One region of the Bacillus sp. FSL R7-0646 genome, then DNA from elsewhere that is predicted to be linked to it. Evidence: predicted binding sites of a transcription regulator. Region 1 holds the regulator's gene; the other holds the start of a gene.

Region 1 (14,635 bases):
AGCCGTTTTCGACCGCCTTCTTCATTCCCCGCTTAATTTTCAGGTTATGTATTTTCCGCTGGTATTCCTCGACAATGCCGACAATCTCCAAAACCATCGAGTCCGCTTCGGAAAGCTCGAGCTTTCCGCGGTGAGCCAGCGTGTAGATTTGAACGCCTTCTTTATATAAACAGTGAAGAAGGGCAATTTTGGCATTCCCTCTTCCAAGCCGCGTATCATCCTGTATTAAAACCGCGTCGATGTCTGATGTTTTGATTTCCTCGAGCAGATCGAAGACGCCGTCGCGGTCCATTTCATATCCGCTCGCCTGTTCGGAAATGACGCTCACGACGTTCATCCCGTGTTCGGCGGCAAGCGACTTAAGCTCTTCCTCCTGCCGCTTTAATGAGGTTTCCTGCTGCTCCTTCGCAGTGCTTACCCTGGTGTAAATAATCGCATTCATGGAAATCCCCTCAATCTCTTATTCTACAACTGCAAGCTGATATTGATCGGAGTGCTGTTTGGCTACCGGCAGGATCAAGACATCTCCCGGTTTAATGACAGAGGTCGGCAGATTGTTTTTATCGGCGACCCATTCGATGAATTTGTGTTTGTCAGCGGTTTTTCCGCCTTTGATCCGGTCGGCCAGCTCCCACAATGTATCGCCTTCTTGCACTTCTATTTTAACATATTGCTTTCTTTCTTCGATCTTACCGGCAAAAGACACAAACAGAATACAGCAGCTGATCATAGCAGTAAACAGACTGACAAAAATCAATGATTCTTTTTTCATATCCATCACCCCAGAATGTTTGTTCGGTTTTTGTGACTTCAGTATACATACGAACAAATGTTTCTGTCAATCGTTTTTTTCGAACCTATGTTTGTACTCAGAGGAAAAACATGCTATAATCTAGCTAAAATCGACGTTTTGAGGTGCAAAAAATGACGAAGCTATCAAAAAGACAACTTGATATTTTGCGTTTCATTAAAGAAGAAGTGAAGCGCAAAGGCTATCCGCCTTCCGTCAGGGAGATCGGAGAAGCGGTCGGCCTGGCGTCAAGTTCAACGGTACACGGCCACTTGGCAAGGCTTGAAACGAAGGGATTGATCAGAAGGGATCCGACGAAGCCGAGAGCGATCGAAATTCTCGATACAGAGGAGGAAATTCATATTCCGAAAAACCAGGTTGTCAATGTCCCGGTCATCGGAAAGGTGACCGCCGGTACACCGATTACCGCAGTCGAAAACATCGAGGAATACTTTCCGCTTCCCGAACGCCTGGCGCCGCCGGATGAGCACGTCTTCATGCTGGAGATCATGGGAGAAAGCATGATCGATGCCGGAATTCTTGATCAAGATTATGTGATTGTCAAGCAGCAGAACACCGCAAACAACGGGGATATCGTCGTTGCGATGACCGAAGACGACGAAGCGACTGTTAAGCGGTTTTTCAAGGAGGAAACCCATATCCGCCTTCAGCCGGAAAACCCGACGATGGAGCCGATCATCCTTCAGAATGTGACGATTCTCGGAAAAGTCATCGGCGTTTTCCGCACTGTTCATTAAAACACGGACTCATCAGCAAAACCGCCGGTCGGCGGTTTTTTTGCACGAAAAAACAGGCTCACATCCATTCGGCAATGAAGGATGCGAACCTGAAACAGAGGGAATGATAATATGCTTACATTACCATTATCCCCCACAACGATTTTCCTGTCAACAAAAATGTTTCCCAAAGGAAAGATATTTGTTTTTCGCCTTTTATTGAACGATAAACAAAATTCTCGTCCCGTCGGCGAAACCGCTCAGCCTGTTCCCGACCCAGGAGCCGGCTCCGCGGTTATCCGATGAGCTGACATATCTGACAGACGCTCCTTTGCCCCCTTCTTCACACATGGCCATCGGCCATTCGTCACGGTCAAAGCCCGGCTTAGTCGGAATCCCCTTCAGTGATTCCTGGCGGCGCTTATCCGCTCCCGATCTTTCAATCGTGCAGACATCTGAATGCCCCGCTTTGATTGCGTCGCTGATATGAGCGCCGGTTTCGGGATAGCGTGATGCCGGAAAATACAATATGTCGTCATACCTTGCAGCACCTTCGGCATGCTGAGGAGAATATGCGGCGCCTCCCGAAAGCCCAAGCAGTACCAATGCGGAAAACAGCAGATGAACCGCCCATTTTTTGATCATGACAAAAACAACCTCCTCTTGTATATGCTGGTGTTACTAACAGATTAAGAGAGAATTGTTTTTGCTTTTCGGGTTCTTTGTGAAAAAGACGTTTAGATTGTGTAAATGAACGTTTATTCTTCTATGACGTTATTTTTTAAGATGCTGCACGTCATCGCTTTTGCATCAGAACATGAACCGTTGATATCGTTGGTAAAAACATAACTTCAGCCGCGTGTTTTAATGAATTCCCGCAAACAGCTCCATATCGACAGCCCTTGTGCCTGTCTTGCCGTATTATATGTCTGTATCTTCTTGAATCATCCTCCAAGGCCGTTTTTCATCACTGTACAAAAAAACAGGCGGGAAATCCGCCTGTTCATACGGCAACTTCAAATGTCAGCTTGTCGCCGTGCTTATAGTCGATTAATTTAAAATCATCGATTGTAAAGTCATAAAAATTTTTGATATCCGGGTTGATCCATAGCTTTGGCGCTTCATACTGCTCGCGTTTCATCTGAATGTTTAAATTGTCGATGTGACGGGTATAGATGTGGCAGTCACCGATGTTGAAGATGTATTCGCCCAGCTCATAACCGAGGACTTGCGCGATCATGCGCTGCAAGACATTATATTGAAACACATTGAACGGGTTGCCAAGCGCCATGTCGTTGCTTCTCGCTCTTACTTCTAAAGAGAGCTTTCCTTCTTTCACATACCATTGCGTCTCATAGACGCAGGGCGTCAAAGCCATGCCATCCAAATCATCGGGATTCCACAGCATGGTCAAATGCCTGCGTGAAGAAGGGTTATGCTTTAACTGATGAAGCAAATAATCCACTTGATCGACTTTCTGGCCGTTAACCGTTCTGTTTTTCTTCCCTAATTGATAGCCGTACGCTGCTCCGATTGTGCCGTCTTCAAGACGCCATTGATCCCAAATATGAACCCCCATATCATTCAGAACTTGAACATCATTGGATTTCAGCTGCCAAATCCAAAGCAGCTCTTTAATGGCCGTTTTCCACGCCACCTTCTTCGTCGTCAAAATCGGCACTTCTGAATTGTCAAACCGCATTTTTTCGCTCATGATGCTCAGCGTATGAGCCGGCGTTCCGTCTGAATCCCACTTCGTCCGAACCTGATATTCTTCATCGGAGATCCCTGATTCAATAATTTTTTGTATGATTGCATTGTATTGCTGGTCATAATGGCTCATCTTATCCTCTCCTCTTTCCACATGATATGTATAAAATGAGTTTTTTTCAAGGTTTAAGATCACGCGCGGGTTTGATAAATCTCCAATGCTTTCTTGAGAACATTTTTATCGTATCCTGAGATATCGTGGATTTTTTCAGTCCATCCTTCGATTGTGTCCGGCTTCGCTTCTCTGTATAATCCTTTGCTCGTACTAAGATATATGTCCCAGCCGCTGAATTCCCAATGGGCGATTTCATGCTGAAACGGAATTCTGCATTCCAGTAAAGGCGCAGGCTTCAATGCCGCCTGCGAGTATTCAGCCGCCTTTAAAAAAACGGACATGTCAACAGGGTCTGTATTGTAGACTTGAGTCGACACCTTTCCGTTCGGCCGATGGTAAAGGACCTCAACTCCGCCGGCTGTCGGCATGACTTGAACTTGTGCGGCAGGGAAAAAACCGCCCAGCTTTTCATTGGTATAATCTTCAGATTCGCAATCGATCAGAATCGGATGCAGCCATTGGTCTCCCAGATCACACAAAAAGCGCCGGCCTCTTTCATCAAGGGCGATGACTGCGGCATGCGCGCGTTCCGTTTTGAACGAACGGCCGATTGGAAAAGCTTCCACTCCGTCTTTTGTGAACTCATCCAGCAGCCAAATCGAAAGGTCAAAACAATTGCCGGCAATCCCGTACTCTTGATAGTGCTCCTTCATCATCGATACTTCCCGCTGTCTCCCATCTCCTGCCTGATGATAAAACCATGCTTTTGTCAGCGTTTCCATCGGAAAAGAGTCAAATTTTCTCCACGTACGGAGAATGGCTTCCGGAGCAAACAACATCTTACCCCCTGTCTCAGAAACGATTGTTAACACCATTATATACGTGCGCCCGAGACGAAAAAAATCCCTTGGCAAGGGATTTTTTTCGTTTTATTTTCCTTTCTCATCGGTTGGAATCTGGATCAGGGAATTCGATCCGGTCGCTTTAGGCATTTTTCCGTCCCATTTTTGGATCCATTGATACTTGATCATTTCATCCGACATCGACTTTTTAATAATTTCGTTGTACTCGGCAATACCTTGGGCTTCGATCTTTTTCTTTTTCGCTTCCGCTTCGGCGATCTTCAGCTCCGTCTGTGTTCTTTCCAGTTCCTGCGAAGACTTCACGCGCGCGTCAATCGCTTCCTGAGTCGCTTTATCAGGCTTCGGCACGCCGAGTGTTAAATCGTCAATGACAAAGCCGAGCCCCTTCATATCATCTGCAAATGTTTTTTGAATTTCTGCAGCGGCATCAGATGATTTTTGTCCGTATGTATCAATGACGGAATATTTGGAAATCGACTTTCTCGCAGCGTCCCACAGCCTTGTTTTCAAGTAGCTGTTTTCGATTGATTCAATATCGACCGCTCCGAATTTATTAAACAATTCTACGACTTTATCAGGCTGAACGACATAGTTGTAGGCAATGTCCATTGAGATGTTTTTGCCGTCGGAAGTAGCCACTTGAATATCCTGATTGTTTACAGTCTGCATCCGTACCGGATATCTTGTGACTTTGTCAAACAGCCCGACTAAATGCCAGCCTTGATCCAGCGTTTCCGATTTTACCCCGCCATTCGGGGAATAAACGACGCCGACATATCCGTTCGGGATTTTCTCGATGAACAGGGAGGCCGTGAATCCTCCAATAATTAAAGCGGCAGCGACAATGATTCCGCCGAGCAGCGTTTTGTTTTTATTTTTCTTTGGTTGTTTTTCATTCATCTTTGTCGTCCTCCAGCGTTTTCTTTATTTTGGTCGCCCCGCTTCCGACTTTTTTAAAAAGCGGGCTCAACATAAGCCATACGCCAAACCCTATAATGAGCAGCAATATGATCGAACCAATCATGACTTTCACTTTTGTTTCACCCCTTTTGCATTTGTTGATTGATCGTATGACTAAATAAAATCATTTCACTTATGTTTACGTTCATATGAACTTAAAGTTTCATTTTTTTAAAATTTAATAGAAAAAAATTTTATCATTGTGAAATCATCAACTTAAAAGACGGATTCCTCCTGCACGGGCATCGTTATAGGATATGTTGGATATCTTATTCCTTATGCCGCGCAATTATGGCGTGTTCGCAGTCAAATGAAGACATCAAATAAGAAAAACGGCTCAACTGAACCAACTAAAAAAAGAGCCAGTCATTTGGCTCTTTTAAATTTCAAATATTACTGATTGCCCTTTTTGACCCATTCAGCTACGGTCACCGTTCGTTTTGCTTGATGTTTCACTGCGGCTTCTACGTCTTCAATCATCTTCCCGTCTTGATCGACTGTAACACTCGTTCCATATGGATTTCCGCCAGCCCCAAATAGGACAGGATCAGTGTATCCAGGAGAAGCAATAATAGCTCCCCAGTGCATCATTGAAGTATATAAGGACAAGATCGTCGCTTCTTGACCACCATGTGGATTTTGAGCGGAGGACATTGCACTTACAACTTTATTAACTGTCTTGCCGTTTGCCCAAAGTCCGCCTTGTGTATCAAGAAACTGTTTCATTTGGGATGCCATATTGCCAAAACGTGTTGGTGTACTGAATATAATAGCGTCTGCCCACTCTATATCTTCTGAGGTTACGACTGGAATGTCTTTTGTTGCATCAACAGTTGCTTTCCATATTTCATTTCCTTCAATAACTGATTGCGGAGCCAATTCTTGTACTTTTAATACTTTGACGTCAGCGCCTGCTTCTTTTGCGCCTTCTGCAGCCCATTTTGCTAATTGATAGTTTGTTCCGCCCATACTATAAAAAACTACAGCTAATTTCACATTTGACATATGATCCATCTCCTTTGATTTTCTAAATAATTTGTCTAAAAATCCCATATTTTACACCCGCTTTTTTGTTTTCTTTTTTTAAACCTTTTAAAAACCACCCCCTTGAAAGTGTTTCGCTGCCTTTATTATTCCTTGCTACAATAAGCTTAAAACATTTCAGTTTAATAAATCTCAACTTCGAGATATCGTGGATGGTTATATTACTTCGGTCTTTCCCTGGTAAAGATTTCACCAATCTTTGCGTAATCATGCCCGGCCAATCGGCTGATGGCTCCGAGGCCTCTCGGATCAATTTTTCCATTTTCATAAATGCCGCTCTCGATATGATATTGAACGACTTGACCTATCATGAAATCGCAGCCGGGAGAGTGTTTATCTCCCAACTCTAATGAATACTCCAGAACACATTCCATGCGCACTTTCGCTTCTTTAACCCCCGGTACCGAGACTTTCACACTTTCAACCGGGGTTAACTCCGCTAACTGAATTTCACTTTGACTTGGAGGTAGGCTCGCGGCCGTTGCATTCACTTTTTCAACATTTTGTTCATCAACGATATGGACCACAAATTCTTTGCTCTTCAGAATGTTTCTCGCTGTATCTTTTTGGCTCCCTTCAGAACGTTGTATGGACAGGGAGATCATGGGAGGATTTGAAGATACAATATTAAAATAACTAAATGGAGCTCCGTTTAAGACGCCCTCCTCTGACAGGCTTGTAACAAACGCCACGGGTCTTGGTATGATACTCCCGATTAAAAACTTGTAGTTCTCTCTTTCCGTTTTTGTAAGCGGATCAATGGACAGCATTGAATCACTTCCGTGCAAAAATTAATCCAGCGCCTTCACTGTTATAGGAATTAATCTTCTTTCTAACTGCTCTCTGTAGTGTTCATACTGAGCCGGCAACATTAACTGTTCTCCCATTGTTTGATGTGATTCATCATGGGCGAACCCTGGAGGATCTGTTGCAATTTCAAATAAAATCTCCCCGTGTTCTCTAAAATAAATCGCGTTAAAATAATTTCTGTCTTGCACGGGTGTAACACGATAACCATTTTCTGCAACATATTTTTGCCATTCTAATTGATCATTGTCATCAATAGCTCTCCAGGCAATATGGTGAACTGTACCAATCCCCATTTGTCCGCTGCCTATAGTTGTTAATTTCAAATCAATTATATTCCCGATATCACCAGAAGAACGAAAACGTACAAAATCTCCTTCTTCACCAACTTTTTCAAGTCCCATAACCTTTTCTAATAATTCAGCCGTTTTTTCCGGTTGTTTGGATAAAAGTGTTGCTCCGCCAAATCCTTTGATTGCTTTGTCCGGTGTAATTTCTCCTATCTTCCAGCTGTTCTTTTCCCCTTCTTCTCTTTCGACAATTTCCAGATGAAGTCCATGAGGATCATCGAACTCTAAGTACTCCTCTCCAAAACGGTTCATTTTTGTATAAGGCAAATTAAATTTTGCCAATCTGTTTTCCCAAAATGCCATTGCGCCTTTAGGAACGACGTATGAAGTAACTCCCACCTGGCCATCTCCAATGACTCCTCGGCGAGCACCCACCCATGGAAAGAATGTAATAATCGTTCCCGGTTTTCCGCCTTCATTACCGAAATACAGGTGGTATGTTCCCGGATCATCAAAATTAACAGTTTTTTTCACTAAACGTAAACCTAGAACGCCAGCGTAAAAATCGACATTCTCTTGCGGATGGCCGACAATCGCGGTAATGTGATGGATTCCGCTTGTTTTCTTTTTCATATCATTTCACTCCTCTTTCATGAAACATAGCTTTATTATGAGATATAGGTTACAAATTCATTTACAGGTTTTCTAAATCCCCGCGGTTTTCTGCTTTCTAATTTTTCCTTCCCAAGGGTGATCATCATGACGACCTCATATTGCTCATTTATATTCAATACCTCTTTTACCTTTTGAGGATCAAAGCCAATCATGGGACAAGTATCCCAACCTTTTTCTTTAGCAGCCATCATAAAGAGCATAGAAGATAATGAGCCATTCCTGATGGCTTCATCCCTTTGAAATGCTTCTCCTCTGGATTGATAGAAAGAAACCGTATCGTGAACCATATCATCATATTCTTGTTTATTAAGTACTCCGAGCAGTTTTAAACCTTCGTAGATTTCTTTTGCTTGATGAAAGGCCTTTTTGTCACCCAAAACGATGATGACTGCCGACGAGCTTAGGATCTTGTATTGGCCATTAGCTGCTTCATGCAACATGTTCTTCTTTTCTTTATCCAACACCGCAATATAGTTTGTATGCTGCAAATTAAAAGCAGAGGGAGCCAATTTTACAATTTCAAATATTTCATTAAGCTCCTGTTCAGAAATTGAATATCCAGGAAGAAAATTACTTGCTGATCGTCTTTCTTTTACTAACTCTAGAAATTCGGTCATTACTACTACCTCGCAATCGACATTTATTATGAATTCGTATATTTCGAATTCGAGATATTGTCGTAAAAAAATTTACATGCTTTGGGCATGGAAGCCCAGTTTTTTCAACTTTTCAATTAGAACTTCTTTTTCTTTAATGTCCAGCCCGCCGAAAATGCCTTTCATAGCTGCTTTATGTTTAGGAAAAAGATTGTTCATCAGTGCAGTTCCTTCATTCGTTAAGGCAGCGTATGTTATACGGCGATCTTTAGGACAAGGCCTTCTTACTATTAAACTTTTCTTCTCCAGCTTATCTATAACATAGGTAATACTGCTGCTTGCGATTAATACCTTTTCGCCTATTTTTTGTATCGGCTGATCGCCTTTATTATAGATTAATTCTAAAACAGCAAACTCAGTTGGATTTAATCCTAAACATTTAATGTCTTCTTCCACACGCTTTTTAATCGATTGTAATGCTCGAGACAAGACAATAAATGCCTTTAAAGACAACTCCTCTTCATATCTCTCCATATCTTGACTGCCCATGGCATTCATCCTTTTTAATTATCTCGAATTCGAGATAATTGTATAATAACGATTTGCTTGTGTCAACTATTTAAAAGAAATAAACGCTCGCTGTTAAACGGTTGCATGTGATTTGCTTTGTTGTGCGGCGTACCGAAGTGGATTCATCTGACGCAAAAAACCGCCGACTCAAGGTCGGCAGCGCCGGCTGTTTCAAAAGTCTTATGATGTATTCATAGCTTGTCTTTTATCTGAAGATGCAGCTTCGGATTCAGCAAGAAAATAATGGACTGAAGCTGTTCCTGTTTATTAATCGACGGATCCGCGTGGTGTTGATGGTTGTAGCCGTTAAAGATGGCAATCAGCGTAGACGCCATCACCTTCGGATGGAGCTGTTTCTGAACAATGCCTTCTTCCTGCAGCTGCTCAATCATTTCGACAAAAAACTCCCTCCACTGCTCATACAGAAGGGCTACCTTTCTTTGAATCTCAGGATATCTATGACTATTTGCCATAAATTCCAAAAATAAAGCTGTCGAATGCTCTTTATTTGATGTTTGAATCAAGTGTTCAATCCCCGCGAGCAATCCCCTCAGCGTCTTTTTTCGAAAACAATTCATGCTGGTCTGAAAGCGATCTTCCATCTGCTCATTCATAATATGGAGAAACAGCATCTCCTTTGACTTAAAATACAAATAAAACGTAGCTTTAGAAAAACCGGCTTCTTTCATAATTTCATCTACAGAGGTTGCCGAATATCCATTTTGGGCGAACAGACGATATCCGGCTTCTACGATCTTTTGAACCGTATTCTGTGTCTTCTTTTTCATTAAGCTGTCTGTCCTCTCTACTTCTCTAATTAAGTTAAACCGTCTATGTATTTAAATATACTGGGAACGTCAAGGACTTGTTATGTGAAAGAAAATTGGAAAAAGCCGCTTAAAATCTTTGCTCAAACATACACCTGCAGCCTAAGCGGACGTTCTACCATCAAGCATAGCAGTGACATATAAACACCGCCAAGTGGCATAAGCCCGGTAAGCCAACAAGGTCAATCGCCCTAACAGGCTCCGGTATGTTCCTTCCCTTGCAAAATTCCCAACATTCATTCTAGCATTTACTGCTAAAAACTTCATATATATTGCAATTTATTTAATTGGATTTTTCTGTTTTTTAAAAGCCTCAATGAAATACCCGGGGTCAACGTTCACTTCATAAGCAAATACCCCCTGGTTCGTATGGAGGTAAAGCAAACCGGCCTCGGAAAAAGGTCTGTATGAAACGTCATAGACGTGCTCCAAACGATACTGGCGGCTTGCTGTTAAAATTTTATCGTTGTACAAGTACATTTGATTCTGCTTTTTTGTATAAGTTTGCCGGTTAAAATCAATCGTCCGTTCTGTTTTATAATAGCTGACAGCAGCAATGGCCTGATGGCACCCGTCATTCATTTGAAACCTCCCTTTGCTGTTCGTTGATTAATTTGGACATGACATATTCATCAACATATTGCCCTTTTACTTTCAAAGCATGCTTTTTAGTGCCTTCAATGATAAAGCCCGTTTTTTTGTATAAACGAACGGCAGCTGTATTATGAGTCATAACAGTCAGTTCAAGTCTGTGAATCTTTTCTTCACAGGCCCATTTTTCCAATGCCTGAAAAAGCTTTACTCCAATACCTTGTCCGATATACGCTTGGCGTATGCCGATCACCACATGGGCGCGGTGGCGAGCTCTCTGAACCTGCCCCTTGGCTGCTGCAACATATCCGATTAAGCTTCCGTCGTCAGCCGCACAAACAAAAACTTCGCACATTCCGGATTCGATCTGTTTGATTTGCCGTTGCGCGTGAAGCTTTCGTTCACCTGGTTCAAACAGCATGAATTCAGATTCTTCATCGATCGTTTCACAGAGTTTGAGATAGCTTTTGGCATCTGAATCCTTTATTTTTCTGACTTGCACGAAAAAGCCCTCCAAACAGTCTTTAGATTTTCTATATATTCTGAATTATAATCGCATGAAAAAGGCTGTGCAAACTTGCAGGTGCCAAATCGATTCGCAGCTTCATCAAAAAAACAGCAAAACCGCCGGCTTTACTTTTCAAGCAGCCTCGGTTTTGCAGGGTCGCACGCAGGTTCTTGCGTATTTGTCGATTCGGCGATTTTCATTAAATAATAGCATTCTTCCCTCATCATATGGTCTGCCATCAGTGCGGAGAACGTACCGAGCATCTGATCTGTAAGCTCCAATTCCTCCACTTCTTTCAAAAATGTACGGAACAGTTCGATCTCAAGCTTCACGTCTTTGTTCATCCTTCTGAGAGCGGGAAAAGATTCAACATTCGCTCTGAGATATCCCGTCAATTCAACGGATTTAATGTAGAACTGTTCAAAGTGTTTGACAAACTCCCGGCTCTTTTCTTTCAATCGTTTTTCAACCGCATCCAAGTCATCGGCAATCGCGCCGGCATGTCCGGCGGCATCCATCAGCCACAGCATATGGTGGTGCAGCTCGTGGAAAACAGGCGGCGCTTCCCGCTTTTTCAAGTATTTTAGCACAAGCAAATATTCCTCCAGTTCATTTACCATATGGTTGATAAAAGTTGGAGAAAGGTGAATTTTAATATCGCCTGTCAGGTGCCTTTTAATGATGAAGAGTTTAAATTTCCTGAACTGAAGAGCATATTCTTCAGCTTCAAGCGTTAATGAATACAAATCAGGCGAAGCGTTCACTTTTTTCAGCAAAACATCAAACGCTTGCTTGAACTGCTTCGCCTTTTGAATATCGTTTTTTTCCCTTTCGGCGAGAGAGTCCAAAATAAAACGCGCATGATCACCTAAAACCTGAAGCCAAAAGGTATGTTCGAAAACGGCCGTTTCCTTATAAGTTTTCAAGCTTGCGCCTCCCTTTAAATACCATTCTTCAATATGGCTATTCGCTGCAAGCCCGAAATATGATCATAGGAAAAATAAAGCGGTTCAATAAAGATTCGGAGGCAGTACATCATCCCGGTGATGTTGAATAACTGATGGCGGCGTATCATGAATATATGGAGGCGCAGGTCTTAACACCGGTTTTTTCGCAAGGGGCTGAGGATGCTCAACATACTGAAAAACGCCTTCTCCATCCATGCTCGGTCCCTTCGCCCATCTGCCTGCAGCGCTCTCGTTGCCTCTTGAAAAATTAAATAATACATGGGAGACTTCCCTTTTTTCCAGATTGCGCGGAAACGTACTTGGGACGACGACATTTTCTTTCGCTTCCAGTTCTTTGATGGCTGCAAGCCACTGGTTTTGATGCATCGTATCCCTTGCAATCAGCCAGGAGAGCATATCTTTAACACCGCGGTCCGTCGTCTCTTCATAAAGGCGGACGGCCTGCAGGCGCCCCTGTGATTCCGCGTTTAAATTTGCCCGAAAGTCGGCAAGCAAATTTCCGCTTGCGATAATATAATCGGCGGTCCAGCGGTTTCCCACACTGTCGGCCGGCATCGCCCCTAATCCTGATACGATGGCATGCTGCGGATTCATCCCTCCCAGAATGGCACCGATCACAGGATCTTTTGCCGCTTTTTCAAGATCACCGACCGGCGCACCGTCCAAAAGCCTTGCGATCATCGTCGCCAGCATCTCGATATGGGCAAGCTCTTCAGCTCCTGTATCCATCAGCAGATCTTTGTACTTGCCATTGCCCCTGACACTCCATCCTTGGAAAAGATACTGCAGAGCTACTGATATTTCCCCGAACTGTCCTCCAAGTATCTCTTGCAGCTTTTTCGCAAATAATGGATCGGGTTTATCAGGCTTTGCGTGATACTGTAGTTCTTTAATATGAAAAAACATAAGATCGCTCCTCTCCTGAGCTACCTTATGAACGATAAGAACAATAGGTGTTTGTCTATGCCTTTTGAATGAGTTTCTATGAATCGCTAAGAATGTCTGCAACCCACATATCAACTTGCCGCTCAGACATTCCTCCGACATACATTCGCTACGCTCTCCCTTCCCGATTAATGAATATACTTGCAGGCAAATAATACATTTCCCAAGAACGGTAAACTTCAGCCGATTGATCCAAAGCGACCGGAAAAGTTAAGCCATGGCGGTCGACAAAGCTCTTTACCGCACCTTTCGATTCACGCACATTGACAGCGATGATTTCAAAACCGTCTCCTTTAAAACGGTCATAAGCTTTTTGCATGACGGGCATCTCCTCTTTGCACGGTGTACAAAAAGCCCCCCAAAAGTTGACAAGCACCGCCTTTCCCCGTCATTTTTTCAGTTCGATGTCACCGCCCTCTAAAGTCGATAATTTAAAATGTAATGCCTGCTGATGAAGGACGGCGCCTGCCTGTTCATTCCGGCCTCCGGCAACATGCTGATAAAGAGCATAACCAGCCGCAGAACATAGCAGCAAGAGGATGGCGCCTCTCAATAAAAGCAGCGTTTGTTTTTTCTCCTGATATTTAGCATTTTTTGCGATGATATGAAAAAAGGACTCTGGAAAAGTCCCCTCCCGCGCTTTCTATATCAATTAGTAGCCCGGCATTTGGTGCTCAAAGCCGTAAAAACCTGTGATTCCAACATCCCCGCACCCCGACACTTTTGTGATATCCAAGAAATGATTTCGGTGCGGCGACCCGCTCACTTTATCTGCAGCACTTAAATGAAGATGATTTCCCGTATACTCTTTCTCGCTTAAAGTGACCGCATGTCCTGTTAACGTGATTCTCTGCAGCTTGATGTTGAGTGTGCAGCCTTCCGCGTTAAAAATCGTAAGCTTGTAATACAGCCATGTCGGGTAGTAATTTACATTGGTGCTGTCCGCCATAAAAAATCCCACATGATCTTCAGTCATTGTCATGGTCATCTTTTTCTCATCTTTTATAACCGCAGCTTCAGCAGGCTGGATGTGAATACCGAAGGCCGTCATGATTGAAAACACCATCAAACATACGATTTTTTTCATTGGCGCCCCTCCTTTTTTCCATATTATAAACTTTATTGAATAAAAAGGATATTGAAATTTAATTTGCCTGCGTGTGCTAAAACGATCCCTTACAAAAGTGTAATGTTCATGTCACGTTATTCAATTTTTTTATCAGACAATGAATCTTATCATTTTAGACAGAAACATAAATGAGGAGAAAAAGTGAAAAACCATATTCCATGGATCAGCCTGATGATCATATTTGCCGCATTTTTAAGCGGATGTAACTTAAACCGTGTGGGGACGGACGAATATTATGTTCACATTACTGGAAACGGGGAGGAAGACACGTCGAAATTTGACGACGGCGAGGAATACTCCGTCTTCAAATATGAACTGGCCGGTTTTGATGAAGACGGTCAAGAAAAAACAATGGAATTCACAGCTGATAAAAACCTTCGCATAGGCGCGTTTTTGAGGCTTTTCTATTCTGAAAACAAAGGCGTGAAGTCATGGGAAGAGGTTGACAAAGACGATATTCCCGCCAAAGCCAAAGAGCAATTAGGTGTGAAAAATTAAAAAAGCATGCAG
Region 2 (5,423 bases), 620 kb from region 1:
TGAAAACGTGTCGATGATCCGCGGATCTTTCAGGAGCATCCGCTTATAAGAGTCGCGCCTGTCAATCGCCCGTCTGATTCCAGGTTCTCTTCCGTTTTCAAGCCAGTCGATCACATATTCCAAATCGGTCATCATGTTTCTGATCAGTTTTTTATCATTCAGCTGTTCAGCCGTCAGCCCTTGTTCATCTTGATAGGGCTTATACAATTTTTTCGTGTTTTTCAGCGCTCTTTTATATTCGAAAAGCAAATCTTCCATTTTAATGTACCTCCGTTTTTTTGAAATAAAAAAGGACACCAATCAGCCGCACAGTTAAGATGTGCATCCTGATCAGCGTCCGCAGGCTTTCCGTCTTGGACAAATATTCAAGTTGTAGAGCTATAGCTTATAGCCGATTTCAAATTCGATCCTTGCGAGATCTCCCTTTCTCGTTTCAATGACGGTTTTGCCGTGCTCAGGCGCCTCGGCCTGCCATGCCGTGCCGTTCATTCCGTCAAGGACGATCACCGTCACCTTTCCTTTTTTGATGCGGCTTGCAACCGTCGTATCGTTGATATCTGTTAACTTTGCCGGATGGTTCATCTTGTTTCCTCCTCTTCAAATTCTGCTTTTGCGACGACTTTTTCTAAAATATTCTTCAATTGATTCTCAACTGAATCGCTGTGAACGGGCCGTTTTCGCTTCAAATAGGCAAGCGTGAGCTTCACTGCGGTCAACAGTTCGGGAGCTGCAGCGATTAAGCGGGCATTTTTTTCCTTGGAATATGCGCTGTAGTCGGCGACTTTGGCAATCACCCTTCCGTTGGAATAAGGAAACCGTTTCTTTTCGGCTTTGCTGTATGCTGAATAAATGTATACGTCGGTATTTGTTCTGACGACGCGCCATGGTGATGGGCTGTACGCCTCACTTTCGTTTTTCACGTATGTCTTTCCTCACTTTCCGTCTTCTTCGTGCCATCGTTTAATTTGTGCGTCTCTTTTTGCCGCTGTCCAGATGATGAGAATCATAGCTTTTAAACTTTTAAGCACCTTGTGTCACCCTTGTTTTCATTTTTGCAATCAGCGCTTCCAGATGTTTGATCACATCCGTCAAACCGCCGCTTTCAGTGCAGCAGTTCGGGCAAGCGCGGAAAATCGTTCCGACCCTTGCGTCCTGATGGATTGATTTTCTCCCATTACATAGCCGGCACATCAAACCATCCCCTCCAGTCTATGATTGATGCCGAAAGAGCTCCCGTTCAGGACGACGAGAAAGTCCCCGCACATTTCGACCAGCCTCGTTCCGAGCGCTTCGTCTATGCTGACAATTTCTTCAACGCTTAGCTCGCTGGACAGCATGATCGGCTTATGGTTCAAATACCTGTAATTGACGACGGCATATGTCTGTTCGATCTGCCATTCCGTTGCCCGCGGCCTGCCTGCCACCGGCTTAAACAGGTCATCAAGAAACAGCACCTCGACTTGCTTCATCCGGTTCAGCTTATTCTCAAGCAACGAAAAGTCCTGTTTTAAATCATTGAATCCTTCGACAAACGGAAAATACAGGACGGGTACAAAAAGCTTCCTCATCAGCTCATTGGCGGCAGCCGTCAGCAAATGAGTCTTCCCTGAACCGGGTCGTCCCAAGAGCGCGATGCTGTTTCTGCGGCTTTCCTGAATGTCCCGGTAAGCTTGTACATATTCAACGGCGCATTCATACGCCTCTTTTACAGATTGATGCTTTCCTTCCGTCTTGAATTGAGCAAAGTTTAAGTTTTTAAATTGTTCGGTGATTTCGCTCGTCTTCAACAGCTTTTGCGCTTTGCGCCATTCGCGGCAGACGCATGATACCCATACTTCCATCGTTCCGCGCCGTTCGATAAATCCGAGTTCATCTTTGCACTTCGGACAGTCATACCGTTTTGCGGCGGATTCTTCCGGTTTGCCCCCCTGTGATTGACGGCTCCTGTTTCTCAGTTCGTCCATGACCTCTTCGATTGTTCTTTTGGGCATTGTTCTCCCTCCTGACAGTTGTTTTCGTTTTCGCTTCCGCTTCAGCCAGCCGGCCGATGATATATTTTTCACAGTAGCTGAAGACCTTGATCGTTTCATGACGGCTTCGGCGCCGCGCCTCATACTCCTCAAAACATTGTTCAAGCCATTTGATTGTTTGCGGAAGAGACACTCCGCGGGCGACAATCCGGGCGATGGCCTGATAGTCTTTTGACGAGGGATGGACGGGCTTTCCTTCCTGCATCGACCTGAGGGCGGCAAATCGTTCTGCTATTGTTTTTATGGAACTCATATTATGTTTTGTGTTGATTTGTGTGATATCTTTATTGGATTGGACAAGCTTGTCCGCACTGCCAGTCTCTTCTGTCCGATCAGGCAGTTCTGTTCGGACATGGCTGGCGTAGGCAAATTTTTTTGAATGTCTGACTGACAAAATCATTCCGTAAGGCGCTCTTGTGACTGCAATGTAGCCGTTTCGTTCGAGAAGAGCGAGCCATCTTCTGATCGTTTTTTCGTTGACGCCGAATTGAAGAGCCAGTTCGGCTGCTTTCAGCGGCTTGTTGCCGAGCACGATGCCCCATGTCTCCCCATCGCGTTCGATTTCCTTTGTTGTTGAACTGATGCACCATAAAAAAAGCCAAATGGCATTGCCTATTTTCTCGTAGTGAACAGGTGTTAAAAGCCCTGAGTAAACCGAAAAGGGATAGCTTTGATCCGGCGGGCGGGACATTCATCTTCCCCCTTCCTTCTGCCTTTTGCGGTTCAGCCTGAGATACCGTTCGTATTGGCCTTTATGATCAAATTGGAATACAGGCTTTCCGTCTTTCGTAAAAGCGATGAATCCCCCGGCTTCTCCGAGCCGCCATTGATCAAACCGGTCTGAGCTGTAGGAAATCACAATTTTACCCATGCTTCCTCCTTTTGGATATCCGGCAAGTCCGCCGTGGCTTCTCATTTGCTCTCTGTCGGCTTCCTTTGGATAGCCGTGTGTTCGGATGCGTGTGACCATCGGATGTTCAAGATTCATGACATCGCCTTCTTTCATGCAGGTTTTCTTTGATACAATATGTATCTATAAAGGCCTGAAAAAGATCGGGAAACAGCAAACGATCAGGCACTGAATAAAGCGTTTCGAATTTCAGCATCGTTTCTCTGCCGGGATTGCGTGTTCCCCTTTCAATTTTGCGAACATAAACCTCGGAGAGTCCAAGTCTTTCCGACACTTGCTTCTGGGTCCATCCCCTCTTAGAGCGCTCTTCGATCAATCGTTTTCGCACATGTTCTCACTCCCTGTTTTTGATACAATACGTATCTGATGATTTGATTATATATGATACGCTTCTTATCATCAACACTTTTTTGATACTTTTTTTATCATCTGTTTATTTCGATACATTTTGTATCTATAATAGAGATAATCATGCCGAATTGAGGAAGAGAGGTCATTCTATGTTAGGCGGCAGACTGAAGAGCCTGAGAGGAAAAAGGACACAGGAAGAAGTGGCAAAGCAGATCGGTGTATCGCGGGCACGCTACTCCCATTATGAAAACGGAAGAAGCGAGCCGGACTATGAAACATTAAAAAAACTCGCTGATTACTATAAAGTGACGATAGACTATCTGCTGACAGGCACGGAAAAGAAAAAAAACATCGAAGACGAAATCGCAGATCCGGATCTGCAAATTGCCTACCGCGACATGCAGGAATTTTCCCCCGAAAGCAGACAGCAGGCCATCGAGTTCATTCAATACTTAAAAGAAAAAGAGAAGAAACGAAAGCCCGGAGATAAACAAAACGGATAAATAAGGAATTTTTATTAAACATTACCTGGTGAGCGCCGATTTAATAGATAAGACAATAAAAAAGGGAAAGATTTGCTAAAGTGGCTGCTCATCGTATATGATAGATCTGCATGAAATCATGACAGCCCCTTTGACGGGCTTTTCTTTCCCGCTAAAAACAGAACATTCGTTCGAAAGGGTGTCTCGTATTGAAGTTTTATTTATCTCACCTAGAAGAATACGTCAAAAATATGTACCAAAAGTTCGGTTTTTTTGAACCTCACCAGATTGATATGAATCGCATAGCCGCTCATTTTAATATTTGGATTCACTATGAAAATGTCAACAGCATGATGATTAAGCATGACGGCATGTACAGCATTATTCTCAACAGCAGCCTTTCAAAGGAAAAGCAGTGGGAGGACTTTGCCCATGAGCTGTGCCACGTATTAAAGCACGCCGGAAACCAGCTTTACATGAATCAGATGTTCAGGGAGCTGCAGGAGTTCCAGGCCAATCAATTTATGTACCATTTTTGCGTCCCTACTTTTATGCTTTTAAAAATGGATTTTCCTCAGCTGCGATGCCAAGCCGCTAAAATGATCGCCGACCTCTTTAAAGTCACGGAGTCGTTCGCTGTCAAACGGATCGAGCTCTTTGAAAAACGGCAGGCCGGAATCCAGTTTCATGAGGCGTGGATGGCAAGCCTTTCCCAAGAGAGCGAATCGGCGAATGCACCACGCTTTGAAGAAGTAGACGAACTTGCACGCTACCGGCGGGAAACCCGCCGCCCGTACGCAGCGGCAAACGGCCTCGGCAAAATGGTCGCTGCGGAAAGCCGGCCGGCTTATATGCTGAGAAAATAAAAAAACAGCCGGCTCAGCTGCCGGCTGCACTCGGCCCATATGCGATGCATGCTCCTTCCTTCAAAGCTTTGACATAGCGGGAAAACACCTCATTTTGAGACGTTCGCCTGCCCTTTAATGTGAATTGCTCAAACATCGCCTTCCGCTGGGCTGTGCTGATTTCAAATTGCACGCTTAAACCGGTTTGGCAGCGATTGTTGATGCTTGCAGGGTTTGTACCTGAAAGATAGCCCCTTTCAGCCGCCAGCTCCGCAGAAAATCCGTGCCTCTCCAATGTCTCCTTAAACATCAAGGCGCGCCTTCGATCTGTCCCTCCGATGAGCGTATGTCGATGAGCAGGCTCCTCATACCCGTGAAAAGCCAGTATGTACCGGTGTCCTGCAGCCATTCGCAAGGCAAGCGGGCAGTCAAAATGAGCGCTTGTCACATGAAGGCTCTTATTGCCGCGCCTTTTCAATCCTTCCAATAAATAAACCGAAGCGCCCTCTGCAAAAGCCTTGACAATTTCACTGATGCCCGGCTCGATCCCGCCCCCGTGGGGAGCCATCACAAGCAGAGCGCTCCCTGCATCCCGAGCAGCCACCGAATAATCGGTCCCTTCTATTTCGTTTTCTGCCATCTCTGTAAAGCTGCCGTATTGGTCAGTTAAAGCCCGCTTCATCTTTCGATTTTTGCACCTGCCTGTCCTGTTTTTATGTAGTGTACCGGGAGTCGCAGCGGTTGTAAATATGTTGCCTTCAGGATAATGAAATCTCTAGTAGGTATATAAACCTAAATCGAAAGG

The links. Region 1 encodes LexA, which represses DNA repair genes until DNA is damaged. Its sites were predicted from a motif close to CGAACATATGTTCG; they were not measured.
Region 2: the regulator LexA is predicted to act here: its motif matches at 3,954-3,967, upstream of MKY62_RS06630 (ImmA/IrrE family metallo-endopeptidase).

What each region holds. Positions count from the first base shown of each region.
Region 1 covers NZ_CP150217.1:1,937,568-1,952,202, reverse strand. The annotation lists gene MKY62_RS10040 (recombinase family protein) at 1-442, opposite strand, end outside; gene yneA (cell division suppressor protein YneA) at 461-772, opposite strand; gene lexA (transcriptional repressor LexA) at 925-1,548, shown strand; gene MKY62_RS10025 (NucA/NucB deoxyribonuclease domain-containing protein) at 1,744-2,172, opposite strand; gene MKY62_RS10020 (thymidylate synthase) at 2,531-3,370, opposite strand; gene MKY62_RS10015 (hypothetical protein) at 3,430-4,191, opposite strand; gene MKY62_RS10010 (prohibitin family protein) at 4,282-5,115, opposite strand; gene MKY62_RS10005 (hypothetical protein) at 5,108-5,248, opposite strand; gene wrbA (NAD(P)H:quinone oxidoreductase) at 5,569-6,180, opposite strand; gene MKY62_RS09995 (flavin reductase family protein) at 6,381-6,989, opposite strand; gene MKY62_RS09990 (ring-cleaving dioxygenase) at 7,011-7,949, opposite strand; gene MKY62_RS09985 (nitroreductase family protein) at 7,985-8,608, opposite strand; gene MKY62_RS09980 (MarR family transcriptional regulator) at 8,681-9,136, opposite strand; gene MKY62_RS09975 (TetR/AcrR family transcriptional regulator) at 9,349-9,945, opposite strand; gene MKY62_RS09970 (hypothetical protein) at 10,264-10,566, opposite strand; gene MKY62_RS09965 (GNAT family protein) at 10,559-11,077, opposite strand; gene MKY62_RS09960 (DUF2935 domain-containing protein) at 11,209-12,009, opposite strand; gene MKY62_RS09955 (manganese catalase family protein) at 12,094-12,957, opposite strand; gene MKY62_RS09950 (redoxin domain-containing protein) at 13,106-13,372, opposite strand; gene MKY62_RS09945 (hypothetical protein) at 13,385-13,531, opposite strand; gene MKY62_RS09940 (hypothetical protein) at 13,649-14,083, opposite strand; gene MKY62_RS09935 (YxeA family protein) at 14,267-14,623, shown strand.
Region 2 covers NZ_CP150217.1:1,318,731-1,324,153, reverse strand. The annotation lists gene MKY62_RS06675 (sigma-70 family RNA polymerase sigma factor) at 1-258, opposite strand, end outside; gene MKY62_RS06670 (XtrA/YqaO family protein) at 379-582, opposite strand; gene MKY62_RS06665 (hypothetical protein) at 579-920, opposite strand; gene MKY62_RS06660 (hypothetical protein) at 1,021-1,191, opposite strand; gene MKY62_RS06655 (ATP-binding protein) at 1,191-1,991, opposite strand; gene MKY62_RS06650 (hypothetical protein) at 1,891-2,721, opposite strand; gene MKY62_RS06645 (hypothetical protein) at 2,722-3,018, opposite strand; gene MKY62_RS06640 (helix-turn-helix transcriptional regulator) at 3,008-3,268, opposite strand; gene xre (HTH-type transcriptional regulator Xre) at 3,441-3,794, shown strand; gene MKY62_RS06630 (ImmA/IrrE family metallo-endopeptidase) at 3,983-4,639, shown strand; gene MKY62_RS06625 (poly-gamma-glutamate hydrolase family protein) at 4,653-5,300, opposite strand.